2 linked regions of the Catenuloplanes niger genome follow. The protein of the gene in region 1 interacts with the protein of each later gene in a pairwise test. Links are inferred from orthologs where the notes say so. Each region holds a gene or a part of one and is shown on either strand. Other genes may lie near its edges. The genes, in order: rpe and eno.

Evidence for each region.
Region 2: the proteins of rpe (region 1) and eno interact in binary tests that used the Escherichia coli proteins (3 or more experiments, as listed by UniProt). The link is inferred for Catenuloplanes niger from one-to-one orthologs.

The regions. Positions count from the first base shown.
Region 1 is NZ_JAVDYC010000001.1:7,201,951-7,205,244, forward strand. The notes cover bases 28-3,006. They hold rpe (ribulose-phosphate 3-epimerase), read left to right. Parts: upstream 28-1,173; coding sequence 1,174-1,839; downstream 1,840-3,006. Other genes in these bases: J2S44_RS31380 (glycoside hydrolase family 13 protein), read left to right, coding at 28-589; J2S44_RS31385 (PPOX class F420-dependent oxidoreductase), read right to left, coding at 618-1,085; J2S44_RS31395 (GGDEF domain-containing response regulator), read left to right, coding at 1,898-2,881. Also shown: more of J2S44_RS31380, read left to right, coding at 1-27. UniProt on the Escherichia coli protein: Catalyzes the reversible epimerization of D-ribulose 5-phosphate to D-xylulose 5-phosphate.
Region 2 is NZ_JAVDYC010000001.1:3,408,220-3,411,351, forward strand. What follows is about bases 292-3,108. They hold eno (phosphopyruvate hydratase), read right to left. Parts: upstream 2,435-3,108; coding sequence 1,148-2,434; downstream 292-1,147. Other genes in these bases: J2S44_RS14835 (DUF501 domain-containing protein), read right to left, coding at 292-370; J2S44_RS42915 (FtsB family cell division protein), read right to left, coding at 371-982; J2S44_RS14850 (PilZ domain-containing protein), read left to right, coding at 2,642-3,108. Outside these bases: more of J2S44_RS14835, read right to left, coding at 1-291; more of J2S44_RS14850, read left to right, coding at 3,109-3,132. UniProt on the Escherichia coli protein: Catalyzes the reversible conversion of 2-phosphoglycerate (2-PG) into phosphoenolpyruvate (PEP). It is essential for the degradation of carbohydrates via glycolysis.

The sequences.
Region 1 (3,294 bases):
GACCCGCTACGGCGGCGGCGCGACCGGCCGGGCCCGGGCCCGCGCGGCCGCGCTGCTGATGCTCGCGCTGCCCGGCGGCGTCTACCTCTACCAGGGCGAGGAACTGGGCCTGGAGGAGGCGACCGACATCCCGGACGAGCTCCGTCAGGACCCGAACTTCATCCGTACGAACGGCGCCGACCGCGGCCGGGACGGCTGCCGGGTGCCGATCCCGTGGTCCGGCGCGGCGCCGCCGTTCGGGTTCTCCCCGGACCCGGCGGCGGGCACGCCGTGGCTGCCCCAGCCGCCGGCCTGGGCCGAGCTGACCGTGGAGGCGCAGCAGTCCGACCCGGACTCGACGCTCACGCTCTACCGGGCCGCGCTGGAGATCCGTCGCGAGCGGCTGGGCGAGGGCGAGCTGGAGTGGCTGTCCGAGCCGGGCGATCCGGTGCTCTGCTTCCGCCGTACCCCCGGGGAACTGATCTGTGTGGTCAACATGGGCGACGAACCGGCCGAGGTCGACCCGCGCGCGACCCCGCTGCTGGCCAGCGCGCCGCTCGGCGCCGGTGGGCTGCTCCCGCCCGGCGCCGCGGCGTGGTTCGCGGACTGATCACCGGTTCGCCGGCGCCACCCGGTCCTCAGTCGTCGGCGAGGCGGGGCGGGAAGCCGCCGGTCGCGATCGGGCCCCAGGAGTCGATCGTGACGCGGATCAGCGACTTGCCCTGGGCGACCATGGCCGCGCGGTACTCGTCCCAGTCCGGGTGCTCGCCGGAGATGCAACGGAAGTAGTCGACCAGCGGCTCCAGCGCGTCCGGCAGGTCCAGCACCTCCGCGGTGCCGTCGACCTGCACCCACGCGCCGTTGAACTCGTCCGACAGGACGCACACCGAGACCAGCGGGTTCCGCCGGGCGTTGGTGGACTTGGCGCGCTCGGGATAGGTGGAGATCACGATGCGGCCCTCGGTGTCGACGCCCATGGTCACCGGCGACGCCTGCGGGCGGCCGTCGGCGCGCGTGGTCATCAGGATCCCGTGGTGCCGCGGCCGGACGAAGTCGAGCAACCCGTCCCGGCCGACCCGGGTGTTCGTGGCGATCGTGCGTGGCATGCAGACATTTCCCCTCGGTACGTGGCTTCGCCGCAACCCTATGCGGCACTGGTGATCGAAAAGCCCGGCGATCGGTAGACTCACTGTCGTGGACGCGCCGTCGATCGTCATCGCCCCCAGCATCCTGGCCGCCGACTTCGCCCGCCTCGCCGATGCGGCGCGCGCGGTCGAGGGAGCGGCGGACTGGTTGCACGTCGACGTGATGGACAACCACTTCGTACCGAACCTGACGATCGGCCTGCCGGTCGTGCAGAGCCTGCGCAAGGCCACGCCGATCCCGTTCGACGTGCACCTCATGATCACCGATCCGGAGCGCTGGGCGCCCGGCTACGCCGAGGCCGGGGCGTACAACGTGACGTTCCACGCCGAGGCCACGGACGACCCGGTGGCGCTGGCCAAGACGCTGCGCGCGGCCGGGTCCAGGGCCGGCCTGGCGATCGACCGGGACACCGACGTCACGCCGTACCTGGAGCTGTTGCCGCACTTCGACACGCTGCTGGTCATGACGATCAAGGCGGGCTTCGGCGGCCAGAAGTTCTTACCGGAGACCCTCGACAAGGTCCGTGCCGTGCGCCGCCACATCGACGCCGGCCACCTGGAGGTCCGCCTCGAGGTGGACGGCGGCATCGCGGCCGACACCGTCGCGGCCGCGGCCGAGGCCGGCGCGGACGCGTTCGTGGCCGGCACCGCCGTCTACGGCGCCGACGACCCCGCCGAGGCGATCCGCAAACTCCGCGCGCTGGCCTCCGCATGAGCGGACCATCGGCTCGGCGCCGGCCGCCCCGCGGCCGCGGCGTGAAGGGCGACCCGGCATGAGCAGCAGCGAGCGCGACGAGTTCGGGCCGGAACCCGGCCGGGACCTGATACTCGTCGTCGACGACGACCGGGACATAGCGCACTTCGTGGCGCTCAACCTGAAGCTCGACGGCTTCGACGTGGTCGTGGCCAACGACGGCAAGCAGGCGCTGGAGGAGATCGACAAGCAGCGCCCGTCGCTGGCCGTGCTCGACCTGATGATGCCGGAGATCGACGGTCTGGAGCTGACCCGCCGGCTGCGGGCGAACCCGATCACCTCGACCCTGCCGATCATCATGCTCACCGCGAAGAGCATGACCATCGACAAGGTCAACGGTCTCAAGGCCGGCGCCGACGACTACATGGTCAAGCCGTTCGACACGTCCGAACTGGTCGCGCGGGTCCGCAACACGCTCAACCGCAACCAGGAGTCCCGCGAGGTCTCGCCGCTGACCGGCCTGCCCGGCAACAGCCGCGTCAAGCGCGAGATCAGCGACCGCATGCGCAGCGGCGCCGACTACGCCGTCGGCTACATCGACATCGACCGGTTCAAGGCCGTCAACGACGTGTACGGCTTCGACCGCGGCGACGCGTTCATCCAGGCCCTGGCGCGCAGCCTGCACCGCGCCGTGGTCCAGGTCGGCCTGCCGCCGGTCTTCCTCGGCCACATCGGCGGCGACGACTTCATCTTCATCTGCCACCCGGAGCAGATCCGCCCGCTCACCCAGGCCATGGTCGTCGACTTCGAGCGCGCGGCCGACGAGCTCTACGACCCGGAGCACGCCCGGCGCGGCTACATCGAGGTCCCGGACCGCCGGGGCGGCAAGCAGCGCGCGGCGCTGGTGACGCTCTCGATCGGCGTCGCCACCACGGGGGAGGGCCGTCGTTTCGACGACCCCCGCATCGTGATGGCGATCGCGTCGGACATGAAGAAGACGGCGAAGAACCAGCCGGGGTCGTACGTCGCCATCGACAAACGGGGCAACGTCCAGGGCGCGTAGCCGGGTCCCGCGCATGCGCGGCGCTGCTGGTCTCCCGGATGACGCGGGTGCCGGGCGACATGTGTGTGCCCCGGGGGGAGGATCGGGCCGGGACTCGATCCACACCGAGGGCGCGGCTCGCCCACGGTGCGCGGCCGCTCCGCGAGTCGGATGCGCCGCCGGCCGCGATCGCGCGGCGGCGCGGGTATTCGGTCGAGTTCGCGTTCAGTGGCGCATTACGCCGCGAATACGGCATATCGCCCGGACGGTTCCGCCGGCCGCTGCGTTGTGACGTCGATCGCCCGGTGGCAGACGTTCGCGCGGCAACGTGTAAGACTCAGGGGTAGCCCACCACGCGCTGGCGGGACTCGGTGAAATTCCGAACCGGCGGTGATCCGCTCCACCCGGAGCGGTCAGCCCGCGACCCGGACGAG
Region 2 (3,132 bases), 3.8 Mb from region 1 along the record:
AGACGCCCGCGATCTCCGGCACGTCGCCGATCGCCTCACGCCGCCTCAGGTAGTCCTCGTGCGCGGCCCGGTAGCGCGCGGCCAGTTCCTCGTCCTCGGCCAGGCGCGCGGACATCTCCTTCATCACCCCGGCCGACTCCAGCCGGCTGATCGCGCTGGTCGCGCGCGGGCAGGTCAGGTAGAAGAGCGTGGGGAACGGCGTGCCGTCCGCGAGCCGGGGCGTGGTCTCCACGACGTCCGGGTTGCCGCACGGGCAGCGGTGCGCGACCGCGCGGGTGCCGCGGGGCGTGCGGCCGAGCTGGGCGGCGACGGCCGCGAGGTCCGCCGGGGTCGCTTCCTCGCGATGCGGCGGGTGGATTTCCTGCGTCACTTATTTATTGGCTTCCTGGATGCTGGACCACAACGTGTCGTACCACTTGTCGGGCGTCTCGGGCGGCGCGGACGGGAGCCCGACCGTGCCCGGGGCGGCACCGGCATCCTGGTTCATCACGATCAGCAGCGTCTCGTCGGGGTGGGCGTAGTAGAAACGATTGCGGACCTGGGTCCGCACGTACTCGTCGTCCTGCCACTTGTCGACCAGCTCGGTGAGCTGCCGGATCCGCTCCCGCTGCTCGGCCTGGGACGCCTCCATCGCGGCGATGTCCGCCTCCTGCGACAGATAGAGCCGCACCGGGTACGTGTACGCGAGCGCGAGCGCGATCAGCACCACGATCAGCACCGCGGCCCGCCCGGTATAGCGCCGGGGCTGGGTGGCGGTGGTGCGCTTCGCGGCGCCGGCCGCCGCCGCGCGCCGGGCGGCCGCGGGACGGCTGGCGGAACGGCCGGCCTCGGTCGGCCGGGGCTCACGGACGATGCTGGCGTCACGGATCGCGGTGCGGGCACCACGCCCGCTCCGGGCGGGCGAACCGGCCCTGCGCGTCGGTCGCGTTCCGTGTCCGCCGCGAGCGGGTCCCTGACCGCCCGGCGATCGCCGTTGCGTCACGACACCCACCCCCCTGCCCCCGCCGTACCCATTCTCACGCTAAGCAACCATGACGGGCGCGAGGGCCGAGAGCAAATCCACGGGATTTTTGATCAGATACTGCAAACCCCTGGCGGATGAGACTCCCGGCCCGAGCGACCTACGTGGGTACTACGTGACTCTGAGTTACTTGGCGGCCTTGTAGCGCGGGAACGCGCCGGCGCCCGCGTACCGCGCGGCGTCCGCCAGCTCCTCCTCGATGCGCAGCAGCTGGTTGTACTTCGCGACGCGCTCGGAACGGGCCGGGGCGCCGGTCTTGATCTGGCCGGAGCCGACCGCGACCGCGAGGTCCGCGATGGTGGTGTCCTCGGTCTCGCCGGAGCGGTGGCTCATCATCGACTTGAAGCCGTTGCGGTGGGCCAGCTCGACCGCGTCGAACGTCTCGGTCAGCGAGCCGATCTGGTTCACCTTCACCAGGAGCGCGTTCGCGGCCTTCTCGGCCACGCCGCGGCCCAGGCGGGTCGGGTTCGTGACGAACAGGTCGTCGCCGACGATCTGGATCTTGTCGCCGAGCGCCGCGGTCATCGCGGTCCAGCCGGCCCAGTCCTCCTCGTTCAGCGGGTCCTCGATGGAGACGATCGGGTACGTCTCGCACAGCTTGGCGTAGTAGTTGATCATTTCGTCGGAGGACTTGGAGCCGCCCTCGAACGTGTACGACCCGTCCTTGTAGAACTCGGTCGCGGCCACGTCCAGCGCCAGCGCGAAGTCGGTGCCGAGCGAGTAGCCCGCCTTCTCGATCGCCTCGGCGATCAGGTCCAGCGCGGCGGCGTTGGTCGGCAGGCTCGGCGCGAAGCCGCCCTCGTCGCCCAGGCCGGTCGCCAGGCCCTTCTTCTTCAGCACGGACTTGAGCGCGTGGTAGACCTCCGCGCCCGAGCGCAGCGCCTCACGGAACGTGGACGCGCCGATCGGGGCGATCATGAACTCCTGGACGTCGACGTTCGAGTCGGCGTGCGCGCCACCGTTCAGGATGTTCATCATCGGCACCGGCAGCAGGTGCGCGTTCGGCCCGCCGAGGTAGCGGAACAGGCTCAGCTCGGCCGAGGCCGCCGCGGCCTTCGCGACCGCCAGCGAGACGCCGAGGATCGCGTTCGCGCCCAGCTCGGACTTGTCCGCCGTACCGTCGATGTCCAGCATCTTCTGGTCGATCAGGCGCTGCTCACTGGCCTCGTAGCCGAGCAGCTGGTCGACGATGCGGTCCTCGATGTTCGCGACCGCCTTCTCGACACCCTTGCCCAGGTACCGGCCGGCGTCGCCGTCACGCAGCTCGAGCGCCTCGAACGCGCCGGTGGAGGCGCCGGACGGGACCGCGGCGCGCGCGATGGTGCCGTCGTCCAGTCCGACCTCGACCTCGACGGTCGGGTTGCCCCGCGAGTCGAGAATCTCCCTGGCGACAATTCCCTCGATGGTGGCCATTTTGTCGTGTCGCTCCTTGAGTTGTGATTACCGGCCCGCGTGGCAGGCGGTGTCTGCCGTCCCGCCGGCGGGACGTGTGAGCCGAACCCCCGATCGCCGCCACCCTGCGGCCGACCACGACGCTGAGCCTATCCAGCCGGGCGGGGGCGCCGCGTGCGAGGCCGGGGAAAACCCTCAGGGTGCCGCGCGGGAGACCGATGGGTGAACGTGAGTTTTCCCTCCCCCGGCATCAACGAGCGGGTCGAGATCACGGTGAAGCGCGGCGGCACGTACCGCTCCCGCGTGGAGGATCTCGACGGCGCGCTCCTCTCCCTGGCCGCGCCGCTCGACCTGCTGGTCACCGACGTGCCCGACCCCGGCATGGAGCTGACGGTCCGCTGGATCGCCGGCGAACGCGGCCGCTACGCCGCGGACGCGGTGATCACCCGCGTCGTGCACGGCCACGTCAGCACGTGGATCGTGGAGATCACCTCCCGCCCGGCGATCGAGCAGAACCGCGAGTACGTCCGCGGTGGCGGCGGCGAGCCGATCGAGCTGACCGTCGGCGAGGACGGTGAACCGCACCGTGGCGAGGTCATCGACGTCAGCGAACGCAGCATCAAGGCGGTCTTCAAGCGCCTGGACATCGCGGAGGGCTCCGAGGTCGCGCTGCGCCTGACGCTCGAGGACGAGCAGATGACGCTGCACGGCAAGGTCTA